Kribbella solani: one gene and its partner. The protein of the gene in region 2 interacts with the protein of the main gene of each other region in a pairwise test. Links are inferred from orthologs where the notes say so. Each region holds a gene or a part of one and is shown on either strand. Other genes may lie near its edges. The genes, in order: aceE and nth.

The links.
Region 1: the proteins of nth (region 2) and aceE interact in binary tests that used the Escherichia coli proteins (3 or more experiments, as listed by UniProt). The link is inferred for Kribbella solani from one-to-one orthologs.

Annotation. Positions count from the first base shown.
Region 1 is NZ_JACHNF010000001.1:2,995,011-3,011,734, forward strand. Bases 5,558-8,813 are described here. They hold aceE (pyruvate dehydrogenase (acetyl-transferring), homodimeric type), read left to right. Parts: upstream 5,558-5,886; coding sequence 5,887-8,613; downstream 8,614-8,813. Other genes in these bases: HDA44_RS13400 (DUF3052 domain-containing protein), read right to left, coding at 5,558-5,577; HDA44_RS13410 (Gfo/Idh/MocA family protein), read left to right, coding at 8,763-8,813. Outside these bases: HDA44_RS13370 (non-ribosomal peptide synthetase/type I polyketide synthase), read right to left, coding at 1-1,037; HDA44_RS13375 (MarR family transcriptional regulator), read left to right, coding at 1,561-1,998; HDA44_RS13385 (ABC transporter ATP-binding protein), read right to left, coding at 2,132-4,024; HDA44_RS13390 (TetR/AcrR family transcriptional regulator), read left to right, coding at 4,097-4,645; HDA44_RS13395 (redoxin domain-containing protein), read right to left, coding at 4,679-5,137; more of HDA44_RS13400, read right to left, coding at 5,134-5,557; more of HDA44_RS13410, read left to right, coding at 8,814-9,722; HDA44_RS13415 (creatininase family protein), read left to right, coding at 9,719-10,453; HDA44_RS13420 (amidohydrolase family protein), read left to right, coding at 10,450-11,208; HDA44_RS13425 (enolase C-terminal domain-like protein), read left to right, coding at 11,205-12,305; HDA44_RS13430 (amidohydrolase family protein), read left to right, coding at 12,302-13,177; HDA44_RS13435 (amidohydrolase family protein), read left to right, coding at 13,174-13,911; HDA44_RS13440 (dihydrodipicolinate synthase family protein), read left to right, coding at 13,908-14,891; hisD (histidinol dehydrogenase), read right to left, coding at 15,055-16,317; HDA44_RS13450 (hypothetical protein), read right to left, coding at 16,324-16,724. UniProt on the Escherichia coli protein: Component of the pyruvate dehydrogenase (PDH) complex, that catalyzes the overall conversion of pyruvate to acetyl-CoA and CO(2).
Region 2 is NZ_JACHNF010000001.1:5,196,500-5,205,720, forward strand. The notes cover bases 2,777-5,553. They hold nth (endonuclease III), read right to left. Parts: upstream 4,659-5,553; coding sequence 3,894-4,658; downstream 2,777-3,893. Other genes in these bases: HDA44_RS23645 (NUDIX hydrolase), read right to left, coding at 2,777-3,074; HDA44_RS23650 (TlpA family protein disulfide reductase), read right to left, coding at 3,071-3,742; HDA44_RS23660 (Crp/Fnr family transcriptional regulator), read left to right, coding at 4,793-5,470. Also shown: HDA44_RS23630 (hypothetical protein), read right to left, coding at 1-593; HDA44_RS23635 (SigE family RNA polymerase sigma factor), read right to left, coding at 595-1,086; HDA44_RS23640 (MarP family serine protease), read right to left, coding at 1,135-2,307; more of HDA44_RS23645, read right to left, coding at 2,304-2,776; HDA44_RS23665 (MBL fold metallo-hydrolase), read right to left, coding at 5,596-6,363; HDA44_RS23670 (NUDIX hydrolase), read right to left, coding at 6,360-7,193; HDA44_RS23675 (RidA family protein), read right to left, coding at 7,224-7,685; HDA44_RS23680 (Sp36 family protein), read right to left, coding at 7,682-7,843; ATPase BagA, read left to right, coding at 7,929-8,879; bagB (ArsA family ATPase), read left to right, coding at 8,911-9,221. UniProt on the Escherichia coli protein: DNA repair enzyme that has both DNA N-glycosylase activity and AP-lyase activity. The DNA N-glycosylase activity releases various damaged pyrimidines from DNA by cleaving the N-glycosidic bond, leaving an AP (apurinic/apyrimidinic) site.

The DNA of each region.
Region 1 (16,724 bases), 2.2 Mb from region 2 along the record:
GGCCGGGCGAACGTGATTCCGGTGACTGTCTCGGTCATCCCCCACGCCGCGACGAACGTTTCCGGTACGACACCGAACCGGTTCGTCACCCGCAGGAACTCCGACATCACCGGCACGGTGATCTGCTCACCGCCGCTGACCAGACTGCGCAGCGCGGACAGGTCCCAGTGCCGGTCCGGCTCCCCGGCGACGGCGGCGGTCGCGAGCCGGTACCCGAAGTTCGGCGACCAGGAATGGTTCACCCGATGCTGGTCCATCAGATCCAGCCAGCGGAGCGGGTTCTCGAGTACCCAGTCGGTGTTGACGTGGATGTTGGTGCACCCGGTGAACACCGGCAGCAGGTGGTACAGCAAGAACGCGCCGCTGCGGTCGAGCGGCAGCCAGTTGAGCGTGGTCTGACCGGGACGGACCGGCAGCATCGCCGGCGTACCCGCGGCAAACTCGACCAGACCGCGGTGCGTGAGCTGCACGATCTTCGGCGTACCGCTCGAACCCGACGACATCATCAGGACGGCGATGTCGTCCGCGGCCGGGCGGTGGAAATCGGAGGTCGGCTCGTGCCCGGCCATCGCGTCCGGGTCGAGGACCGGGAGGCCGAGGTCGTTCGGCAGGTCGGACGGGCGGCCGATCAGGACCGTCCAGCCGAGCAGGTCGGTGATCCGGCGGAGCCGTTCGCGGCCCTCCTCGGTGCGGTCGCCGCCCGGGTTCGGCGCGACCAGCAGCGGGCGGATGCCGCCGAGCGTGCAGGCCCAGAACGCGGCGAAGAAACCGACCGGTTCGGTGCAGTGCACGACCGCGGGGTCCCCGGCGCGTACGCCGTTCGCGCGCAGGCCCGCGAGGATCCGCGCGGCGAGCTCCAGCAACGTCGGGAAGTCGAGTTTCGTCTCCCGGCCGTCCGGTCCGATCTCGACCACGCCGGCGGCACCGAAGTCACGCGCGGCCCGGAGCAGCGCGCTCGGCAGGTCGCGCGGGTACCCGGCGGGAATCATCAACGCCGGCCCGGTGGAGATCGCCGGCCGGTCCGCACCGCTTCTCACGCCGATGCCACCACCAGCGGACGCGGTACTGCACGGATGCGGGCTGCACAGGCGCCGGCCGGTTGGCGACCCACGGACACGTGCCTCCCCAACTGGACGGAGCGGGTACAGGGCATACCCGCCTCACTTCACACCGACAGCAGCCCCGTTTTCCATCTGCGTTTCATCTGCCGGACAGCGTCGAGACCAGGTGCACCCGATGCGTCGTCGCGCCGACCGACAGCCGTGAACCCTACCAGCCGCAACCCGCCCTGGAGGAGTCCGTTCCCAGCAGCCGATGGTTAAGAATCCCGCTTCCACCGACATGGTTCCAACGAGTGACCACGGCTTCCGATACGGCCCTCCCCGAACCAGCCAGTCCCCAGCAAGTCACTGGTGCGGGTGGTTGGGGGAAGCGACCCCGCTGACAGGTTGTTGGACCGCTGACGCGCTACAACACGCCATCGGTCACAAAGCCCGTCAGTCGGGGCCACCACGCGAACTTCCGCGCCTGGCACCCATGCGAATCGCATAAGCTGGGCCGGTGAGTTCCGTGGAGCCGGGGATGGCGCTGTTTCGGGTGGTGCGGTACTGGTCGCGGCGGTGGACCGGGGCGGGGCAGGCGGTCGACGCCGAGCGCGGGCGGGACGTGATGGTCACCGAGGCCGTCGCCGCGCTGCAGGGGGACGGCGGCGCGACCGTGAACCAGGTCGCCGACGAGCTCGGCATCGATCAGTCCGGCGCGAGCCGATTCCTGGCGCAGGCGGTCGAGCGCGGGTACCTGCGCAAGGTCCCCTCCCCCACCGACGCGCGGCAGCGGAATCTGCTCGTGACCGCCAAGGGCGCCCGGATGCTTGCCGCCGCCCACCGCTGGCAGGAGTCGGTTTTCGCCGACCTCACCGCCGACTGGGACGCCAAGGACGTGCAACGCTTCCAGGAGTACCTCCAGCGCTTCCTCGACGCCCAGCAACGCCGGCGCTGAACGACGCCGCCGGCCCGGACCGAATGCTTTTCGGTCCGGGCCGTCCGGAGTGATACGGTCATGCCTCGCGGGCTGTTAGCTCAGTTGGTTAGAGCACCTCGTTTACACCGAGGGGGTCGGGGGTTCGAGTCCCTCACAGCCCACCCACGCGCTCCACATCCGGTTCCGGCTCCGCCGTTTCCAGCTCCGTTTCGGTGTTGATCCGCAATGCCTGGACCAGGCTGCGGTAGAGCTCGCTGACCGCGAGCAGCTCCTGATGCGTACCGCGCGCCGCGATCCGGCCCGCTTCCATGACCACGATCTCGTCCGCGTCGATGACCGTGGACAACCGGTGCGCGATGGTCACGACGGTCGCGTGCGCGGCATGACGGCGTACGGCGTCGTGGATCGCGTTCTCGGTCAGCCCGTCCACCTGTGCGGTCGCCTCGTCGAGCAGCAGCACTTCGGGATCGGCCAGCAACGCGCGGGCCAACGCGATCCGCTGCCGCTGCCCGCCGGAAACCGAGCTGTCCGAGAGAGGCGTATCCAACCCGTCCGGAAGGGCGAGCACGGTCTCGCGCAGCCGGATCTGATCGAGCACGTCAAGGATCTGCTCGTCGGTGGCGTCGGCGTTGAGGAAGGTCAGGTTGTCCCGGATCGTCCCGGGTACGACAGGCGTCTCCTGTTCCACGTACGCGAGCCGGCGACGTACTTCGGGCAGTCCCACTTCCGCGTACGGCACGCCCTGGAGCGTGAGTTGGCCGGACTGTGGATTGAGGAAGCCGAGCAACAGCGAGAAGACGGTGGTTTTGCCCGCACCGGACGGACCGACCAGTGCCAGATGACCGCGCGCCGGAATCCGCAGGTCCAGGTCACGCACCGCCGGTTCACCGGCCGGATCGTACCCAGCCGTCACCGACCGCAACTCCATCACCGCACCCGCCCGATCCACCGGCAACCCGCCCGAGCCGACCGAGCCGACCGAAGCGACCGAGCCGACCGATGCAACCGCGTCGCCCGATGCAACCGCGTCACCCGCGTCACCCGGCCCGGTGCGCGCGGTCTCGCTCGGGGGCTCTTGTTCGAGTTGTTCGAGCTCCCGGATCCGGCCGGCGGCGGCCAGCCCGGACTGGAACGCCGTCAAGTTCTCGCTCAGCGTCGACACCGGCTCGAGCAGCACGAACGCGTACAGCAGAAACGCGACCAGCGTCGAGACCGTCATCTCGCCTTCGGACACCCGCCACGCCCCGACACCGAGAATCACGATGATCGCCGCCTGGATACCGCCGCCGGCCACCGTCCACACCATCGCCTCCCGCCGGACCGCGCGAACACTCTCGTCCCGCGACGAGCGCGCATGACCGGTCAGCCGGTCCAGCTGCCGCTGCTCCGAGCCGGCTGCCTTCACCGTCTTGATCGCCCGCAGATTGCCTTCCAGCTCAGCCCCGAGCGACCCGAGCGCGGCCTGGGACCGGCGCTGCGCCCGGCCGATCTCGGGCATCAGCACGATAGTGACCGCCGCGACCACGGCGACCGCGGCGACGGTGGCCAGCACCAGGACCAGGTCCAGGACGGCCATCATCACCAGCGTGCCGATCAGCAGCGCGGTGCCGTTGATGATCCCGACCACGCTGGTCGACGCGGCCTCCCGCAGCAGTACGGAGTCCGAGGTGACGCGGGTGACCAGCTCCCCCGCCGGGCGGCGCAGCAGCGGGAACACCCGCGCCCGCATGAACCGGGTCAGCATCCCCTGGCGGGCTTCGTACACGATCCGCTCCGCCAGCGAGCCGAGCATCACCCACTGCCACCAGCCCACCGCGCCGCCCACCACGAGCAGTACGAGAAGTATCAGCACCGGGTTCAGCAGCGAACCGCCGCCGGCCAGCGCGTCCAGGACCGATCGGGTCGCGAGCGGGCTGGCCAGTTGCGACGCCGACGTCACCAGCGCGAGCACCAGGGACAGGATCAGCGCCGGCAAGTGCGGGCGCGCATAGGACCACAACAGCGAGATTCGGCCCGCCTCGGGCGCGGAAGATTGAGGCATCATGATCCCATGATAGGACACCACTGTCCTACTTTAGTACATCATTTCTCACCATCGGACATATATGATCTATCCATGCTGGAAGTAGACAGTCCCACCAGAGAGCGCACCCGGCGGGCGATCCTGCAGGCAGGTATCGGCACGCTGATCGAGCATCCGTCCGCCTCGATCGCGGACGTCGCGCAGCGGGCCGGCGTCGCGCGCAGCACGCTGCACCGCTACTACGCCGGCCGGAAGGAGCTCGTCGACGGCATCAACGCGTTCGTCGAGCACGAATACGAGTCGGCGCTCGAAAAGGCCAAACTCGACGAGGGCACCGGGCTCGAGGCGTACACCCGGCTCTGTCTGGAGCTGCTGGAGTCCTTCGACGTGTTCGCCTGGTGGTTCCAGGAGACCCCCGAGGCCGGCTGGGAGGACGAACCCGACGAGCTGCGGATCGCCGCCGCGGTCGCGCGCGGCCAGGCCGACGGCAGCATCGACCCGTCGCTGCCGGCCGGATGGCTGAGCATGACGCTCTGGTCGAACCTCTACACCGCGCGCTTCTACACCCAGTCGGGCGCCGCCACGCCGCGGCAGGCGCGCGAGTACTGCCTGCGCACCCTGCTCAAGTGCGCGGCCCCCTGACTCAGGCCACCAGCCGTTCCGGCCACCGGCAGTTCAGGCCAGGTTCGCCAGCGCCTCGGCGTAGTCGTCGGGGTTCCTGGCGTCCGGCAGCTGGTTGTGCACCGACCAGCGGATCAGCCCGGCCCGGTCGATCACGAAAGTGCCCCGGGTGGCGCAGCCTCGCTCCGATTCGAAGACGCCGTACGAAGTGGCGATCGCGCCGTGCGGCCAGAAGTCCGTGAGCAGGCTGAAGCCGAGGTCCTCACGGTCCGCGTACGCCCGCAACGTGAACATCGGATCGCACGAGATCGCCAGGAACTCGGCTCGGCTCAGCAGGTCCGGCCGGTCCCGGAGCGCGGCCAGTTCACTCGTACACACCTGGCTGAAGGCGTACGGATAGAAAACCAGTACGACGTCCCGGTGGCCGGCGAAATCGCTCAGCCGGACCTGTTCGCCGTACTGGTTCCGGGTGGTGAAATCGGGTGCCCGGCTGCCGGCAGCCGGGAGTGTCACCCGCGGCGACCGGACTTCGGGACCACCAACTTGGTGGCTGACCAGTCGTCGGTCACGCTCAGCGTGCTGGTGGTGGCCAGACCGGCCACCGGCGCGGCCTCGGTGATGTCACTGGTCTCGACGTACCCGTCCCGGCCGACCTTGGGGGTCATCAGCCAGACCACGCCACCGGCCTTCAGGTCGGTCAGGATGTCGAAGAACGCGTCGACCAGGTCGCCGTCGTCCTCGCGGAACCAGAGCAGTACTGCGTCCACGACCTCGTCGGTGTCTTCACCGGCGAAATCCTCGCCGGTGATCTCCCTGATCGCAGCCCGCAGGTCGTCGTCGCAATCGTCGTCGTACCCGATCTCCTGCACGACCCAGCCGGCCTCCAGGCCGAGCCGGGCGGCGATGTTCGGCACTCCGCTCTTGCCGTCCGCGTGATCCGCGGTCGCGCTCACGTGTCCTCCTCCGTGGTCCCCGCTTGGCCGGGGTTAGGTGTCAAAGCCATCCATCTAGCGATAGTCCATCGTGACGTACCGCGTCGCGCAAGTATGCACCAGGGTTCCGTGACGTGTCCGGTATGCGCGTGCCGGGTACTGGGCGTGTCCGCTGGGATCAGTACCTACCCGGCCGTAATCGGGCCCAGAGGGAAGGCGAAGTAGAACGCATTCCGAACAGGTGACAGGATTGCGGTGAAGAGCAACCAGAGAGAACGGCAGGACACCGTGGCTTCCGGACACGAACCACCAGCCATCATCACCGAGGGGATGCCCACCCAGCTCCCCGACATCGACCCCGACGAGACGCGTGAATGGGTCGAATCGCTCGACGCCGTCCTGGACGAACGGGGCAAGGCGCGGGCGCGCTACCTGATGCTCAAGCTGATCGAGCGAGCCCGGGAGCGACAGGTCGGTGTGCCCGCGCTGCGGAGCACCGACTACATCAACTCGATCCCACCGGAGCGCGAGCCCTGGTTCCCCGGCGACGAGCACATCGAGCGCCGGATCCGGGCCTTCATCCGCTGGAACGCCGCGGTGATGGTGAGCAAGGCCAACCGCAAGGGCCTGGAGGTCGGCGGTCACATCGCCACCTACCAGTCGGCCGCCAGCCTGTACGAGGTCGGGTTCAACCACTTCTTCCGGGGCAAGGACCACCCGGGCGGCGGTGACCAGATCTTCATCCAGGGGCACGCCTCGCCCGGGATGTACGCGCGTGCCTTCCTCGAGGGCCGGCTGAGCACGGACCAGCTGGACGGCTTCCGCCAGGAGGTCTCCCGCGGCCCGCACCAGGGCCTGTCGTCGTACCCGCACCCGCGGCTGATGCCGGACTTCTGGGAGTTCCCGACCGTCTCGATGGGGCTGGCCGCGCTGAACTCGATCTACCAGGCGCGCTTCAACCGGTACCTGCACAACCGCGGTATCAAGGACACCAGCCAGCAGCACGTCTGGGCGTTCCTCGGTGACGGCGAGATGGGTGAGCCGGAGTCGCTCGGCGCGATCGGCCTGGCCGCGCGCGAGGAGCTGGACAACCTCACCTTCGTGATCAACTGCAACCTCCAGCAGCTGGACGGCCCGGTCCGTGGCAACGGCAAGGTGATCCAGGAGCTGGAGGCGTTCTTCCGCGGCGCGGGCTGGAACGTGGTCAAGGTGATCTGGGGCCGGGAGTGGGACAACCTGCTCGCCCAGGACCACGACGGCGCGCTGGTGAACAAGATGAACACCACGCCGGACGGTCAGTTCCAGACCTACTCGGTCGAGTCCGGTGAGTACATCCGGAACAACTTCTTCGGCGGCGACCAGCGGCTGCAGCAGATGGTCAGCAACCTGTCCGACGAGGACCTGCGCCGGCTGCCGCGCGGTGGGCACGACTACCGCAAGGTGTACGCGGCGTTCAAGAGCGCGACCGAACACGTCGGGCAGCCGACCGTGATCCTGGCCCAGACGATCAAGGGCTGGACGATCGAGGCACTGGAGGGCCGGAACGCGACCCACCAGATGAAGAAGCTGACCTCGGACGACCTGAAGGCGTTCCGGGACCGGCTGTACCTGCCGATCGAGGACAAGGACCTCGAGGACGCGTACAACCCGCCGTACTTCCACCCCGGCACCGATTCGCCGGAGTACCAGTACATGATGGAGCGGCGCAAACAGCTCGGAGGTTCGCTGCCGCAGCGCCGGGTCACGCCGAAGACGCTGAAGCTGCCGGGCGACGACGTGTACGCGCCGCTGTCCAAGGGCAGCCATGCGCCGATCGCCAGCACGATGGCCCTGGTCCGGCTGTTCCGGGACCTGATGAAGGACCCGGAGATCGGGCACCGGATCGTCCCGATCGCCCCGGACGAGTACCGCACCTTCGGGATGGACTCGATGTTCCCGACGGCGAAGATCTACTCGCCGCACGGGCAGAACTACGAGGCCGTCGACCGCAACCTGCTGCTGTCGTGGAAGGAATCCACGGCCGGCCAGCTGCTGCACGAGGGCATCTCCGAGGCCGGCGCGATGGGTTCGGTGCTGGCGGCGAGCACGGCGTACGCCACCCACGGCGAGCCGATGATCCCGTTCTACATCTTCTACTCGATGTTCGGCTTCCAGCGGACCGGGGACTGGATGTGGGCGCTCGGCGACCAGCTCGGCCGGGGCTTCCTGGTCGGCGCGACGGCCGGCCGGACCACGCTGACCGGTGAGGGCCTGCAGCACGCGGACGGTCACTCGCCGCTGCTTGCCTCGACCAACCCGTCCGCGGTGCACTACGACCCCGCGTTCGCGTACGAGATCCCGTACATCGTCAAGGACGGCCTGCGCCGGATGTACGGCTACGGACTGGACCAGGAGAAGCCGTTCGGTGAGGACGTCTTCTACTACCTGACCGTGTACAACGAGCCGGTCGCGCAGCCGGCCGAGCCGGAGAACCTCGACGTCGCGGCCCTGCTGAAGGGCATGTACCGCTTCGAAGAGGGTCAGGTCGCCGACGGCGAGGACGCGCCGCGGGTGCAGCTGCTCGGTTCCGGTGTCGCGCTGCCGTGGGTGCGGAAGGCCCAGCAGATCCTCGCCGAGGAGTACTCGGTGGCGGCCGACATCTGGTCGGTGACCTCGTGGAACGAGCTGCGCCGGGATGCCATCGCGGCCGAGCAGCACAACCTGCTGCACCCGGACGAGCCGGAGCAGATCCCGTTCGTGACGGAGCAGCTGAAGGACACCAAGGGCCCGGTCGTCGCGGTCAGCGACTTCATGCGCGCGGTGCAGGACCAGATCTCCCGCTGGGTGCCGAACGACTACACCTCGCTCGGGACCGACGGCTGGGGTCTGGCCGACACCCGGGCTGCGGCCCGGCGGCACTTCCAGGTCGACGCCGAGTCGATCGTGGTCGCGACGCTGGAGATCCTGGCCAAGCGTGGCGACGTGAAGCCGGAGGTCGCCGCCGAGGCGGCCCGCAAGTACCGGATCGACGACCCGACCGCGGTCGCCGGCGTGAAGCAGGAGGGCGCCGGGGCCTGACCCTCGCACGCCTCCGGAAGGGGCCGCTCACCATTGTGGTGAGCGGCCCCTTCCGCGTTCTCGACCCGGTCACCCATTGCGGCAGCTCCGGACACCTCATAAGCTTCGGATAGCAGAAACTAATTCCGGTATTCTGAAGGAGCGGCAAAATGCGGGTGGCGCTCGCGGGGCTCGGGGACATAGGTCTCGGTGCACATCTGCCCGCCCTGCGCCGGCATCCGTCCGTGCGGCTGGTCCGGCTGGTCGACCCCGACGCGGGGCGGCGCGAAGCCGCCGCCGCGCAGGGGATTCCGGTCGGCGCGGACGTCGATCCGGGCGAGGTGGACGGGGTGGTGCTGGCGACGCCGCCGTGGGTGACGCCGGAGCTGGTGGTGCGGTACGCGCGCGCCGGGCTGTTCGTACTCGCGGAGAAGCCGGTCGCGACGTCGGTCGAAGCGGCCGGGGTGTACGGGCAGTTGTCCGCCGAGGAGCGCGGCCGGGTCCAGGTCGGGCTCACGTACCGGCATGATCCGGCTTTGCAGCAGCTCGCGACCTGGATCTCGGACGGCACGCTGGGTACGCCGGTGCTCGTCCGCGCGCATATCTACGACGAACCGTACGACCCGGCCGACGTCGAGCACGCCGATCGGATCATCGCGACGCTCGCGCACGGTACGCCGGTCGTCCACGAAGGTGCGCATCTGTTCGACTGGCTGAGCCATCTGCTGGGCGGGCAGCCGGAGAGCGTCGACGATGCGTGGTCGCGGATGACGCGGCCCGGGCTGCCGGCGGCCAATCTGACCGGGGCGCGGCTCAGTTACCCGGGCGGGCATCAGGCGCTGGTCGAGTTCGGCTGGTTGACCAGCGCGCTGCCGCGGTGTGAGCTGACGTTTCTCGGTGATCGTGGGTTGGCGACGCTGGACGGGTTCACGTTCGAGCTCCGGCTGCGTACGGCTGCCGAGGACCGTGAGATTCGCTTCCCGGGGGATCGGATGACTCGATGTTTCGACCTGCAGGTGCAACGCTTTGTCGACCTGTACGACGGTGCGTGCAAGGCCGGCGTGCCTTCGCTCGATGATGGGATCGCGGCGCTGCGTACCGCCCAACTCGTTGCCGGGAGGGCCTTGTGACCTTGGTGAGATGGCAGCACGGTAATCGTTCGGAGCTGGGCGAGCTGTTGCCTGAGGCAATTGTTGTGCTGCCGTTGGGGGCGACCGAGCAGCACGGTCCGCATTTGGCGACCGGTACGGACTGGATTCTGGCCGAGGCGGTTTCGCTGCGGGCTGCCTCGTTGGTACACGAGCGGGCGGCGCGGCCGCTGGTGGTGGCGCCGGTGCTGCCGTTCGGTGCTTCGGATCATCATTTGCCGTTCGGGGGGACGCTTTCGCTGTCTCCGGAGACCCTGCTGGCAGTGCTGCTCGATGTGGCTCGGTCCCTGCAAGCTGATGGCGCTCGGCGATTGCTGCTCGTCAATGGGCACGGCGGAAACACAGGCGTCTGTCACGCGGCAGCCGCTACCGCGTCAGCCCGCTACAACCTGAACGCCGCCCACGTCGATTACTGGAGTCTGCGTTCTGCTGGATCTTCCGATGTCCCCGTTCCTGGGCATGCGGGGCAGTTCGAGACTGCGTTGATGCTGGGGCTGGATGCCGGGTTTGTTGCTGAGCGCAAGGAACGGCCGGATCCGCCAGTGGGAGCGGCGGTTGATGACGTGGCGCTGCATACGGCGGAGAGCTGGCAGCGAATCGACGGGTACACGGACCGGCCCGAGCTGGCCGACCCGGCGATCGGGCGGAAATGGTTCGACCAGCTGGCGGCCGCACTCGGCGACCGCCTTCTCGAGCTCGCGGAGGTTTTGTGATCGACTTCCATACCCACACCCCGGCGTGGGAGACCGCAACCTGGCTGGGCGGTACGCCGTTCGGCGCGGACGAGTTCGTCGGGTTCATGGACTCGGCCGGGATCGAGCGCGCGGTCGTGCTCAGTCACGACGGGCTGTTCGACCCGACCCCGGAATCGAACGACCGGCTGTCCGAGTTCGTTCGCGCGTACCCGGACCGGATGATCGGCTTCGGCACCGTTGCCGTCCGCCGCAAGACGGCCGTCGCCGAAGCCGAGCGGATGGTCGGCGAGCTCGGGTTGCGCGGCCTGAAACTGCACCCGTGGTTGCAGGGCTTCAGCATGCACGAGCGGTCGCTGGACCCGATCTGCGAGGTGATCACCTCGGTCGGCGGCGTCCTGCTCAGCCACGACGGCACACCGCCGTACTCAACTGCCGGGCAGATCGCCGCGCTGGCCCGCCGGCACCCGAAACTGCGCGTCGTACTCGGTCATGGCGGACTGCACGACCTGTGGCGTGAGGCACTGGTGATGACGCAGGAGACGGAGAACCTGTACCTGTGCATCTGCGGTACGCCGCCGTACGCCGCCCGCCACATCTTGCAGGAAGCTCCGCCGCACAAGGTGATCTTCGGGACCGACGCCGGGCTGTCCGACAAGGCCAGCCAGGACTACGCGGTCGCGCGGGTCAAGGAGATCGACGGCTGGGGGATCACCGACGCGCAGCGGCACGCGATGCTTGTCGACAATCCACAACGCCTGCTGGAGCCCGCGTGACGGCCACCATCGCGGCGATCCAGACCGCGCGGGTCAGCCTGCGCGCCGCCCCGGAACTGCTGGTCCGTGGTGCCCGTGGTCCGCACGACCGGTCCGACTTCCTGCTCGTCCGCGTCGTCACCAGCGACGGCGTCGAAGGGTACGGCGAGGTCAGCGCGACCCCGATCTGGTCCGGCGAGGACGGTACGTCCGCCGAGCACTTCATCCGGACAGTGCTCGCGCCCGCGCTGATCGGCGCGCCGCTCACCCCGGTCGGTGCGGCGGATGACCTGATGGACAAGGTGCTGCAGGGTAATCCGTTCACGAAGGCGGGCGTCTCGATCGCCTTGTGGGACGCGTTCGCCCGCACCCTGGACGTTCCGCTCGCGGTGGCACTCGGCGGGCCGTACCGCCGGGAGATCCCGATCAAGCTCTCGCTCTCCGGCGACCCGGATGAGCTCGAACGCGCGTACAACGCCGCCACCGCCGCCGGGTTCGGCGCGTTCAAGGTGAAGGTCGGGCTGGGTCTCGAAGGCGACCTCCAGCGCGTCCGCCGAGCACGCGAACTGGCCGGTGACGCCTTCCTCGGCACCGACGCGAACGGTGGCTGGTCCCGAGCCGACGCCCTGCGCGCGGTTCCCGAACTGAAGGCGCTCGGTGTCGCCTTCCTGGAGCAACCGCTCGAACCACGTGACGTACGAGGCGCGTACGAGGTACGCCAGCAGGGACTGCCCGTGATCGCGGACGAATCGGTGTTCGACGTCCACGATCTCCTGACCGTGATCGAAGCACGCGCGGCCGACATGGTCAGCCTGTACGTCGGGAAGAGCGCCGGACCCGGACGTGCGGTCCGGATGGGACAACTCGCCGCGGCGCACGGCGTCGACGTCCTGATCGGATCGAACGGCGAGCTGGGCCTCGGCGCCGCCGCCCAGTTGCACGTGGCGGCCGCACTGCCGGCGTTGTCGGCGTACCCGAGCGACATCATCGGCGCGCACTACTACACCGAGGACGTGCTGGCGAAACCGCTCGACAGTGACGGGCGGCGGGTCCGGCTGACCGACGAGCCCGGCCTGGGCGTGACCTTGCGAGACGACTTGTTGCGGGAGTTCCGATGATTGTCGACGTTCATGCGCACACCCCGACCCACCGGGACGCGGTTCCGGCGGCCGAGCGCCAGGTGTACGACAACTGGCGCAACGACCGCCCGGTGGTCACCACCAACTCGTGGGCCGACTACGACACCGCGATGGAAGCCGCCGACGTGACGATTGTCTTCAATATTTTTGTCGACAATCCACTTGAGCTGACCGGACTCCCCTACCTGCCGGAGCGCACCAACGACGCCACCGCGGAGTTCGTCCAGGACAACCCGGCGAAGCGGATCGGCTTCATGTCGGTGAACCCGACCCTGCCCGGCGCGCTGGAAGAAGCGGACCGCTGCCGCGAGCTCGGCCTGGTCGGCATCAAGCTCGGCCCGAACTACCAGAACTTCGATCCGCTCAGCGAGCCGGCCTTCGCCTTCTACGACTACTGCCAGCGGCACGGCCTGCCGATCCTGTTCCACTCCGGCGCGTCCCCGATGCGGCACGCGCCCCTTCAGTACACCTATCCCCTGGTCACCGACGAGATCGCCCTGCGGTACCCGGAGCTCCGGATCGTGATGGCGCACATGGGCCACCCGTGGAGCCGGGAAACCGTGGTGACGATCCGCAAGCACCCCCACGTGTACGCGGACGTGTCGTCGATCTACCTGCGCCCGTGGGTGCTCTACCAGTCCCTGATCAACGCGGTCGAGTGGGGCGCGACCGGCAAGCTGCTGCTCGGGTCGGACTTCCCGATCGCCACCACCGGCGAGGCGATCGCCGGTTTGTACACCGTCAACGACATGCTCGAAGGCACCAAGCTGCCGCGCGTACCGGACGAGGTCATCGACGGCATCGTGCACGCGGACGCTCTGGGCGCGCTCGGGCTGGAGGTGCCCGCATGATCATCGACGCCCATGTCCGGATCGGCGACGGCCGCGAGGTCAGCCTGAAGCCGGCCGAGCTGCTCGCCACGATGGATGCCCTCGGCATCGATCAGGCGCTGATCGCGCCGTCCGAACGCTGCATCGCCTACGACAACCGCGAGGGCAACGAGGACACCACCAACGCCGCCGCGGATTCCGGCGGCCGCCTGTTCGCGTACGCGGTCGCCAACCCGTGGCGCGGCCGGGCCGCCCTGGACGAACTGGACCGGGCCCGCGACGCCGGCGCGGTCGCGCTCGCGGTCGACTCGGTGCTGCAGGGCTTCGACCTGCTCGACGGCCTGCTGGACCCGCTGCTCGACTTCGCCGCGACGGCCGGCTGGTTCGTCTACGTCCGCACCGGTACGCCCGCCAACGCCGTACCGCTGCCGCTCGCCAGCCTGGCCCGCCGCCGGCCCGAGCTTCCGGTGCTGATGGGCAAGAGCGGCGCCACCGACTTCTGGATCGACGCGGTGCCGGCGCTGCTGCACGCGCCCAACCTGTACGGCGACACGTCGTACGCGCCCTGGGACACCGTGCTCAGCGGATTCCTCGCCGAGCCCGGGATCGGGGCCGATCGGCTGGTGTTCTCGACCGATTCGCCGTACACGGTGCCACTCGCCGAGGTGGACCGGATCCGGGACTGGCCGGTCGATCCGGAGCAGAAGGCCGCGGTGTTCGGCGGCAACCTCGCCCGGTTACTGGGGCGATCGTGACCACACAACGGGAGGCAGAAATGGTCACCACCACCGAGCTCGGGGCCGAACGGCCCACGGACGCGTCGCTGCTGGTACGCGGCGTGTCCCCGGTCCTGGAGGTTCCGTTCACCGCCGACGGCGACGTCGACTACCACGGCTTCGACCGGGTCGTGCGGTACGTGCTGGGCACGGGGGTGACGAGTGCGATGTTCCCCGGCTTCGCGTCCGAGTTCCACAAGTTGTCCGAGGACGAGCGCCGCCGGCTGACCGAGATCCTGTTGTCGCACACCCGCGATCGCCCGGACGTCGCCGCCGTGGTCGCCGTCCAGGACCACGCGACCCAGCTGGCCGCCCGCCGGGCGCGCGAGTCGGTCGAGGCCGGCGCCGACCTGATCAACCTGCTGCCGCCGCACTTCCTGTCCCCGTCCCGCGGCTCGCTGGAGCAGCACGTCCGCGCCGTACTGACCGCGATCGACCCGGTCCCGATGGTGCTGCAGTACGCGCCGACCGAGACCGGCACCAGCCTGGACGCCGATCTGCTCCGGCTGATCGCCACCGACCACCCGAACCTGCGCCTGGTCAAGGTCGAGTCGAGCCCGCCCGGCCCACTCATCGCCGAGCTCGCTCAAGGCACGCCGGCCCTCGCGGCAGTTGAGGGGTACGCGGGGGTGCAGCTCCCGGACGCGGTCCGCCGGGGCGCGGTCGGTACGCAACCAGGGTGTTCGCTGACCGAGGTGTACGTCGAGATCTGGCAGCGCCTCACCACCGGCGACGGCGAGGCGGGCGTCGACCTGCACCGCCGCCTGCTCCCGTACATCTCGTACTGGATGCTCGACACCGAGCGGATCATCGCCGCCGAGAAGCTGATCTCGGTCCGCCGCGGCCTGTTCGCCAGCCCGTACTGCCGCGAACCCGCGCACCGCCTGGACGCCGAAGAGGTCCGCATGGTCGACCGCCTCCTCGCCGAGTTCGCCGACTTCCTCCCCCACCTGGGCTGAAACCATTTGAGTGGTTAACCTCAGCGGTTGCCCCTTCACCTCCCGCCTGCGATGGGTGAAGGGGCAACCTGCGTGGTTAACCACTCAAATGGCGTTCAGGGTGGGCGCCCGGGGTGGGCGGCCCCGGGTGGGCGCCCGGGGGCCGGCGTTCGGGGGGGTGGGGTCAGGGGTTGCGGAGGCGGGCGGTCAGGGCGTGGCCGTGCATCAGCTCGGCGTCGGCGATGGCGGCGGTCGACGGTGCGATGGTGCGGGCGCCGTCGGCGGTCAGGCGTTGGTACGTGACCGTCTTCAGGAACTTGCCTACCCACAGACCACCCGTGTACCGAGCGGCGCGCGCGGTCGGCAGTACGTGGTTCGTACCGATCGACTTGTCGGAGAACGCGACGGTGGCCTCCGGGCCGATGAAGAGCGAACCGTAGTTCCGCAGGTTCGCCGCGTACCAGTCGTCGTCCGTGGTCTGTACTTCGAGGTGCTCGGCCGCATACGCGTCGGACACCTGTACGGCCTCTTCGCGTGACTCGCACACCACGACGGTCCCGTGCTCCCGCCAAGCGGCGCCGGCCACCTCCTTGGTCGGCCAGTCCCCGTCCAGCCAGCGATCGACCTCGGCGATCACCGCCGTACCGAACTCGCGGGACGTGGTGACGAGAAGCGCCGGACTGTTCGGGCCGTGCTCGGCCTGACCGAGCAGATCGGCCGCGACCAGGCGCGCGTCGGCCGACTCGTCCGCGATCACCGCGACCTCGGTCGGACCCGCGAGCAGGTCGATCCCGACCGTCCCGAACAGCTGCCGCTTCGCCTCCGCCACGTACGCGTTGCCGGCGCCGACGACCAGGTCGACCGGCGGTACGTCTTCGATGCCGAAGGCAAGCGCCGCGAACGCCTGGACGCCACCAAGGCAGAGAATCACGTCCGCGCCGGCCAGGTCCATCGTGTACAGCTGGGGACCGTAGATGCCCTGAGCGTCACGCGGCGGGGCGACCGCGACGACGGTGTCCACGCCCGCGACCTTCGGCACCGTCACGGTCATGATCGACGACGCGATCAGCGGATAACGCCCACCCGGCGAGTACGAACCGACCTTCGACACCGGAAGATGCCGGTGGCCGAGGACCACGCCCGGCATCGTTTCGACTTCCAGGTCGGTCAGGGTGGCCCGCTGCGCCCGCGCGAACTGCTCCACCTGCGACCGGGCGAACTCCAGCTGCCCGGCCAGCTCCTCGTCGACCGTCTCGGCGGCGGCCTTGATCCGATCGGCCGAGACGACGAACGACTCCGGTTCCCAGCGGTCCAGCTGGGCGGACCAGCGACGGATCGCCGGACCACCCTCGTGCTCGACCTCGGACAGAATCCGGCTGACGGTGTCGATCACGTCCTGCTGCCGCTCGACGCGTTGCGGCCATCCGGTCTTGAGATGTTCAGCCATCACCGCTCACCTTCCTGCGTAGACCCGCGAGATCGCCGCGAAGATACGCGCCGAACGGTCCCGCAGGTAGTGGTCGTAGACCGCGAACACTGGACCACTTCCGCGCAGAATCCAGTCGCTGTTCTCCTCGAATCCGCCGTTGCGGACCCCGAGCCCGATCGACTCGACATGGTCCACCCCGACGTCGATCATCTGCCCGGCAGTCTCCTGCAGTACGTGCAGCCGGAAGGTCAGCTCGACTTCGTTGCGCCCGGCAACGTACTTGGTGACGTCGACCGGGCCTTCCATGCCGTCACCGTTGGTCCACACCGGCCAGCGCTGCTCGTACAGATCCATGGTCCAGACGACCGTGTCGTCGATCAGCATCTCCAGCTGGTACCGGCCGGGCTCGATGCCGTTCGCGAGGA
Region 2 (9,221 bases):
GTGGCGCCTTGACTCGAGACACAGTTCAGTTCGACCGGGCCGTCCCAGCGAACCGATGCGAACGGGCGAACGGCTTGCTCGATCAGCGCCCGATCGGCCGCGCTGAAAACAGGTCCGGGCGGTGCCATCAGACTCTCCGGATCGGCCCCAGGGCTCGGAGACCTGGCCCCCGGGCTCGGAGACCTGTCCACCGAGCTCGCCGGCGGCGTGACCGCGCCGACGAACTGGATCAACTCGGCGTGTACCTGAACCTCCATCAAGCTCTCCGACCTGGGCCGAAGGTTCCGCGTCAGCGTCGCGATCGCCGCGGCCCAGACGGCGCCGTCCTCGCCGGACCGCGTCCGCCGGGTCTCCGGCTGGGCGGTGTCCGAACTGCCGGTGCCCGGCCGGGCCGCCGGATCGTGCCGGCGCAGACCGTCGGCGGCGACCAGGACGCCGGCGATCACCGCGAGGACGGCGGCCGCGGCCAGCAGGGCCGGTGCGACCCGATGCCGTCGCTTGGTTGCCACCGGCAAGCTGTCGGCCAGGTCCTCCTTGTCCGCAAAGGTTTCGCGAAGCAGCTCGGCGAGCTCGTCATCGGTCAGCTTGGGCATCTCAATCCTCCTCTGCCAGGGTGTCGCGAAGCGTCGCGAGAGCGCGGGCGGCGTTCGAACGGACCGTGCCCGGCGCGACGCCGAGCACCTTCGCGATCTCGTCGTCCGGCAGGTCCTCGTAGTAGCGCAGCACCAGTACCGCCCGCTGTTTGTTCGGCAGCCGGGCGAGCAGCCGCCAGGTGGCGTCACGCTGTGCCTGGCGGGCACCGATGTCCTCGTGGTCCGGGCCGTCGACCGGCTCGGCAAGCGGTACCTCACTGTTCTTCAGCAGGCGGCGCCACCCGAGGAACTCGTTCACCACCATGGTCCGCAGGTACGCCTCAGGGTGATCCAGTACGCCGATCCGGCCCCATTTCCGGTGCGCCCGGGCCAGCACGGTCTGCACCAGGTCCTCGGCCGTGTGCACGCTCCCGGAGAGCATCACCCCGAGCCGGAGCAGGCGTCGCTCGTACGCCCGCACCACCTCCTCGAACGAGACCGGATCCGTCGCCACCACCACGTACCTCCAATGCGGTGACAGACGCGATCTGCTGCATCCGGCTCAGGTGCAGGACTGGGTGGACACATCCTGGGTCGCGGTGGCGCCGGCCCGGGCGTCGGCGGCGACCTGCTGGGCGGTCAGTACATATCCGGTGCGGTTGTCCTCGACCGAGGCGGCGAACACCACCCCGTACACGGTGCCCTTGCTGGACAGCAGCGGGCCGCCGGAGTTGCCGGGACGGACCGATGCCCAGATCGAGAACGCTTCGCGGGTGACCGTCTTGTCGCCGTAGATGTCCGGGCCGCGGAGGCGTTCCTCGGAGCGGATCCGGGCCGCCTCGGCGTCGAACGGACCGTTCTCCGGGTAGCCGAGCACGACCGCCGGGTCGTCCGCCTTCCCGGTCAGGTCGAAGCTCAACGGCTTCTCGTTCAGGTTCTTCACGTACAGCACCGCGATGTCGGTCTCCGGATCGAAGACGACCACCTTCGCGTCGTACTTGCGCCCGTTCACCTCGACCTGCGGCGAACTCACGCCGGCCACGACATGCGCGTTCGTCATCACGCGTTGCGGCGCGTACACGAACCCGCTGCCCTCGAGGCCGCGGGAACAGCTGGCCACCCCGGTCACCTTCGCGATCCGGGTGTACGCCGCGCGGACCGTCGGCTGCCGGGCGATCGCACTGTCCGGCGGCTGCGTCTCGCGGATGCGCTCCGGGACGAACGGGTCCAGGAAGCGGGGGAACAGATCGGTGTTGACCACGTCGTTGAACGACTGCAGCGCCCGGTCGGCACTGCTCGGCAGCACCTGATCGACCTTCGCCAGCACCTCGGAGCCGCGGACCGCCGCCGTCACGTTCGGGATCCGGGCACCGCTGACCGCGACGCCGAGCACCCAGGCGACGATCAGCACCGACGCGGCCGCCAGCGCGGCGCCGCCGAGCGCGTCCAGGAACCGCAGCGGCCGCCAGGACAGCTTGTCCCGGATCCGGGACCCGATGACGGCGCCCAGCGCCCGCCCACCGGCGGCCAGCAGCACCACCGCCACCAGCGCGACGAAGGACACCGTCACGCTCGGTGAGAAGTGATCAAGTGCTTTCGGGGCGCCCCAGACACCGACCGCGGCACCGGCGAGCAGGCCGGCGGTGGCGCAGGCGCCGACCACGAAGCCCTCGACGTACCCGGAGATCGCCACCAGCGCGGCCGCGCTCAGCACCACCCAGTCGAGCCAGTTCACTCGGCACCTTCCGACGATCCATCTGTTGACCGGCCGAGATCGTGCTCGATGGCGGTCATCCGCCGCACGTCCTCCGGCCGGCGTCCCTCGCTTCGCCAGGCCGCCTCGACCAGCCGGTCGGGCAACGGTACGACGTTCGAGGGGCTCCAGTCTCGGTGCCATCCGCCGAGCAGCAGCAATTTGTCCAGCAGCCCGGCGGTGAACCCCCAGATGTAGAGGTCATCGATGGTGAACGCGGGACCGGTGAAGCCGGACGGGTGCAGGCAGCTGATCCGGTTCGCCGGGTCGGCCAGCGCGCTGATCGGCACCTCGTGCACCGAGGCGACCTCGGCCGGGTCGACCACCGCCACCGGCGACGGCTCCCGCCACCAGGCCAGCACCGGCGACACGCCGAAGTTGCTCACCGGCACCCAGAGCGCCGGCCAGATCCCGAACGGGACCACGCCGCGCGGATCCAGACCGGTCTCCTCCTCGGCCTCCCGGAGCGCCGTCCGGACCAGGCCGTCGTCGCCAGTGCCGTCCTCCGGGTCCACGCCGCCGCCCGGAAACGCCATCTGCCCGGCGTGCTTACGCAGCGACCAGGACCGCTCGGTGAGCAGCACCTCCGGCCCATCGTTGCCCTCAGCAAGCAAGATCAGGACGGCGGACTTGCGTACGGAGGGGTCGTCCGGCGGCAGGAACCTGGACAGTTCGCGCGGATCCACATCGTCCGAAGCCTTTGCCAACGGGCGCAGCCAGTCCGGGATACCGACGTCGCCGAAGATCATGGGGTGATCCCGAGTTTGTCCTTGACCAGTTGATTCAGCTGGTGCTGGGAGGTGAGGACGCCGCGGTGTACGTACGCGATCGTGCCGCTGGAATCGATGAACGCGGTCAGGGGTGGACCGCCTACCTTGAGCGCTTTCTGGATCGCTTTGTCCTGATCGACCAGGTGCGGGTAGGTCAGGCCCTCGTCGGCGGCGAACTTCACCGCGAGCTCCGGGCGCGGGTCGTCGTAGTCGATGCCGAGCATGGTCACCTTGCCGGACTTCGCCAGGTTGGCCAGGTACGGCGCTTCGTCGCGGCAGGGGCCGCACCACTGCGCCCAGATGTTGACGACCAGCGGGCCGCGGAGGTCGGCGAGGCGGACGTCCGGACCGGCGCCGAGACACGGAAGCGAGATGTCCGGCAGCCCGTTGCTGACGGGCGGCTTCGATTCGACCGTCGGGCAGCCGGCAAGCTTGTCCGCCCCCGGCACCGCGTTGCCCCCCGCCGACTGCCCGGCCGTCGCGCCGGACGACTGGCTGGACTGCCCCGGCGAGTTTTCCTCGGCGCCGCCCCGGCCAGCCGCCTGCTCCGACCCACACGCCACCAAGAACAGCACCAACGCGACAACACCACCTGCCGCAAAGAGCAGCCGGCCACCGCGCGTACCGGATCGGTGTGGACGGGTCACCGGACCTCCCGCGACCACGCCGGCTCTGGCCAGAAGCAGGCGGCGACGGGATCGGTGGGGACGGGTCACGAGTCCCCCCGGACCGGACGCACGTCCACACCGACTGCCGCAAGGTGCAGCCGGCGCGGGGTGCCGGGGCGGGGTAGGGGGCTCACGCCGGGACCTTCACCAGTTTCGTGGCAGCTTCCGGGTCGGTGGGGCCGGTGCCGTAGGACGGGCACCACTGGGCGATCGGGCAGGCGCCACAGGCCGGCTTCTTCGCGTGGCAGCGGCGGCGGCCGTGGAAGATCAGCCGGTGCGACAGCATCGTCCAGTCCTTCTTCGGGAACAGGTCGCCGATGAGGTGCTCGACCTTGACCGGGTCCTCCTCGGCGGTCCACCCGAACCGCCGGACCAGGCGCCCGAAGTGCGTGTCGACCGTGATCCCGGGCACATCGAAGGCGTTCCCGAGCACGACATTCGCGGTCTTCCGGCCCGTACCAGGCAGCTTGACCAGCTCGTCCAGCTTGTTCGGCACGACCCCGTCGTAGTCGTCGACCAGCGCCTGGCCGAGCTTGATCACACTGTTCGTCTTGGCGCGGAAGAAGCCGGTCGGCTTCAGGATCGTCTCCATCTCGTCCCGGTCGGCCTCCGCGTACGCGCTCGCCGTCGGGTACTTGGCGAACAGCGTCGGTGTGACCTTGTTGACCGTGACATCGGTGGTCTGCGCCGACAGAATGGTCGCCACCAGCAGTTCCAGCGGGGTGCGGAAGTCCAACTCACAGTGCGCGTCCGGGTACGTCTCGGTGAGCACCTTGTGCATCTTCCGGGCCCGGCGGACCAGCTGGGTGTGGGTCTCCCCGGCGTACACCGGAGCCTTGCGGGGGAGCTTCAGCGGGACCACGGGGAGGGGGTCCACGACACGCGGGGATGACATGGAGGCAAGCCTACGTGGCGGTGCCGACACCTGAGGGGCTACGGTTTTGTGGCGACCGGGTGTACACATATCGGTCGACGGACGTGGCTGAGCCCACATCCGGAGTCGTGGTCGAAGGTCCTAGGAGGCCCAACGTGGATGCCGCAGTGCTCCGACAGGCACCGCTGTTCAGTCAGCTCGACGACGAGGCGGCCGACGCGCTGGCCGCGTCGATGACCGAGAGCCGGCTGCGCCGCGGCCAGGTGCTGTTCCACGAGGGCGACTCGGGCGACCGGCTGTTCATCGTCACCGAGGGCAAGGTCAAGCTCGGCCGCACCTCCGCGGACGGCCGGGAGAACCTGATCGCCGTCCTCGGCCCGGGCCAGATGTTCGGCGAGCTGTCGCTGTTCGACCCGGGACCGCGCTCCGCGACCGTCACCGCGGTCACCGACGCGTCGATGATGTCGCTCACCCACGACGAGCTGCTGCGCTGGCTCGAGGGCCGCCCGGCGGTCGCCCGCGGCCTGCTCCTGCAGCTCGCGTCCCGGCTCCGCAAGGTCTCCGACGTGGTCGCCGACCTGGTCTTCTCGGACGTGCCCGGCCGGGTCGCCAAGGCCCTCCTGGACCTTGCCAGCCGCTTCGGCCGTACCGCCGACGACGGCGTCCACGTCCACCACGACCTGACCCAGGAGGAGCTCGCGCAACTCGTCGGCGCCTCCCGCGAAACCGTCAACAAGGCCCTCGCCGACTTCGCTTCCCGCGGCTGGGTACGCCTCGAACCCCGCTCGGTGGTCCTCCTCGACGTGGACCGCCTCCAACGCCGGGCCCGCTGACCCTCTCCATCCCACTCCTGTCCGCTCCGCCCGGCCAAACCCTCCGTTTCAGGGGATATCCCCCGAACCGCAGGGTTGCCCCCTGAAAATTCGAGGGGGCAACCCCGTGCTTGAGAGGGCAACCCTCAGCTGTTCAGGTGCTCCAGCTGGGCGCGGACTGACCTTTCGGCGGCCGGCCAGAGGGTCTTGTCCACGTCGGCGTAGACGTGGGCGACGATCGCCTCGGGGGTGGTGTGGCCGGCGGCAAGCGCCTCGCGGACCTGGGTGAGGCGTTCCTGACGGTGGTTCAGGTAGTAGGTGAGGACCGCGCTGGGGTCGTCGATCACGGGCCCGTGGCCGGGGAGCAGGCGGGCGACGCCGGCCGGGGAGTTGGCGAAAGCCCGGAGGTGCTCCAGGGAGTTCAGGTACGGGCCCAGGGCACCATCCGGGTACGCGACCACCGACGTACCGCGGCCGAGAACCGTGTCGCCGGTCAGCAGCGAACCGTCCTGAGGCAGCCAGAAACACACCGAGTCGAGCGTGTGACCGGGCGTGGGCAGTACTTCGACGCGGAGACCGTCGACGGTGATCACATCACCTTCGGACAGGCCGTGGGCGTGGTCGGTCGGGATGCGGAAAGCCGGATCCACCGCGCGTACGCCGCAGCCGGCCTGGTTGGCGAACCAGGCGGCACCGTCGGAGTGATCCGGGTGATTGTGGGTCAGCAGCACGACCGCGACCTGGCCTGCCTCGGCGAGGACCGCGCGCAGGTGGTCCTCCAGCATCGGGCCGGGATCGACGACCACCGACCGCTCCGCACCGGGAGCGCGCAGAATCCAGGTGTTGGTCCCGTCCAGGGTCATCGGGCCGGGGTTCGCCGCGAGTACCAGGGTGGCGTAGTCGGTGACGTTCATGTGGTCTCCAGATAGGCCTGGTCGCCGTCGAGACGCACGGTGGGCATGATCGCCCGGATGGTCCGCTCGCCGGCCGCGTCCAGGACCGCGGCCACGTCGGCGTACCGCGAGAGTTCGTGACAGCAGATGTACGTCGGCGGCAGCATCAGTACTTCGCCCGCGTCGACGGCGGCGACTGCTTTCTCCGGGCGGATCCAGGTGACTTGGTCGGATTCGCTGGTCACGTCGCGGGTGACCTGGCCGGCCGGGAGGGCGGCGACGAAGAACGCGGTGTCGTACCGCTTGGGCTCGAACTCCGGCGTGATCCAGTGCGCCCACGGGCCGAGCAGGTCGGCACGCAGGACCAGGCCGCGGCGGTGCAGGAACTCCGAGAAGCCGAGCTCGCGGGATTCCAGGGCGACCCGGTCGGCCTCCCAGTCCGCGCCGGTGGTGTCGTCGACGATCGAGTCCGGCGACGGGCCGGCCAGGAGTACGCCGGATTCCTCGAAGGTTTCGCGGACGGCGGCGGCGACGTACGCGGCGGCGGTCGCGGCGGAACAACCGAGCCGCCCGGCGAACCAGTCCGGCGCCGGGCCGGACCAGGAGTCCGCGACCGTCGAGTCGGTCGGATCGACCCGACCGCCCGGAAACACCGTCATCCCCGCCGCAAACGCCATCGTCCGCTGCCGCCTCAGTAGGTAGACCTCTGTCCCATCACCCTGAGTGGAGTTTCTCAGCAGGATGACCGTCGCGGCGGGGTGCGGTGGGGTGGGGGTGCGGGAACCCTGGGCGTACTCGAGGGCTACTTCGGCCATCCGGCCGGTCATCAACTCGGACGTCAGATCCCGCACCTCGTCACACCTTCCGCTCCGCCACCGCGGTCAGCCGACCTCGACGATCAGTTCAATCTCTACGGGGGCATCCAGCGGCAACACCGGTACGCCGACCGCGCTGCGCGCGTGCTGCCCAGCGTCACCGAAGACCTGCCCGAACAGCTCGGACGCGCCGTTCGCGACCTGCGGCTGACCGGTGAAGTCGGCGGTGGACGCGATGAACGCGACCGCCTTCACGATCCGCTTGACGTTCGCCAGGTCGCCGATCTCGGCCTTGACCGCGGCCAGCGCGTTCAGCGCGCACTGCTGGGCGCACTCGCTCGCCACCTCGGCGGTGACCGCGTCGCCGACCTTGCCGGTCGCGATCAGCGCGCCCTCGCGCAGCGGCAGCTGACCGGACGTGTACACCAGGTCACCGGTGCGGACCGCCGGAACGTACGCGGCGACCGGCTTGGCCACCTCGGGCAGCTTCAGGCCGAGCTCGGCCAGCTTCTCTTCCGGGTGGCTCACTTGTCCTCGATCTCTCGCTTGAAGTAGGCGACCAGGTTCTCCGGGTTGAGGCCCGGCACGACCTGGACCAGCTCCCAGCCGTCCTGGCCGAAGTTGTCCAGGATCTCCTTGGTCGAGTGGACCAGCAGCGGCGCGGTGAAGTACTCGAACTTCTTCATACAGGGGACTCTACTGAAACCTCCCCTATCCCACCGGCCCCGGTCAGGAACGCTGTGGTGTGGAGCACGTCCTACCCTGGGACCTATGGCACGACTGCACGTGGTCACCGGTAAGGGTGGCACCGGGAAGACCACCGTCGCGGCCGCCATGGCGTTGTCCCTGGCCGAACAGGGCAAGCGGGTGCTGCTCTGCGAGGTCGAAGGACGCCAGGGGCTGGCGCAGCTCTTCGACGTTCCGCCGCTCCCGTACGTCGAGCGCCGGATCGCACAAGGTCCCGGCGGTGGCGAGGTGTACGCGCTGGCGGTGGACGCCGAGGCGGCCCTGCTCGAGTACCTCGACATGTACTACCACCTCGGCCGCGCCGGGAAGGCACTGGAGAAAGTCGGTGCGATCGACTTCGTCACCACGATCGCGCCCGGCCTGCGCGACGTACTGCTCACCGGCAAGGTGTACGAGGCGACCCGACGGAAAGCACACGGCAAGCTCGCGTACGACGCGGTCGTGCTGGATGCCCCGCCGACCGGCCGGATCGCGCCGTTCCTGAACGTGAACCACGAGGTGGCCGGACTGGCCAAGGTCGGGCCTATCCGCAATCAGGCGGACGCGATCATGGGCATGCTCCGCTCGGACGTGACCCGGATCCACCTGGTCACGTTGCTTGAGGAAATGCCGGTGCAGGAGACGCTGGACGCGGTCGAGCAACTGGAGGCGCTGGACCTGCAGATCGGGTCGATCGTGGTGAACCTGGTCCGGAACAGTCCGCTCGACGACGACGCGCTCGCCCTTGCGGTGAAGGAGAAACTGCCCGCCGCGGAACTGACCCGGGGACTGAAGGCGGCCGGGCTGACGATCGGCGACGACCTGGTCCGGACGCTCGCCACCGAGGCGCACGACCACGCGATCCGGGTGGGCCTGGAACGCGAGAACCGCGACCGAATCGATGCCCTGGGCAAGAAAGTCACCGAGCTGCAACTGCAGCCCGAAGGCATCGACCACGGCGCCCTGATCGACCTGGCAGAGGAGTTCCGGGCATGAGCGCGACGCGACCGGCCGGGGAGGCCACCCGATGACCGGGCTCGATCTTGACGCGTTGATCGACGACCCGGGTACACGGATCGTGATCACCTGCGGGGCGGGTGGGGTCGGCAAGACCACGACCGCGGCGGCGCTCGGATTGCGGGCGGCGGAGCGGGGACGGAAGGTCGTCGTGCTGACGATCGACCCGGCCCGGCGGCTGGCGCAGTCGCTGGGGCTGACCGAGCTGGACAACACCCCGCGGGCGGTGGCCGACGTGAACGCGGCGAACGGTGGCCGGCTGGACGCGATGATGCTGGACATGAAACGGACGTTCGACGACGTCGTACTGCAGCATGCGAC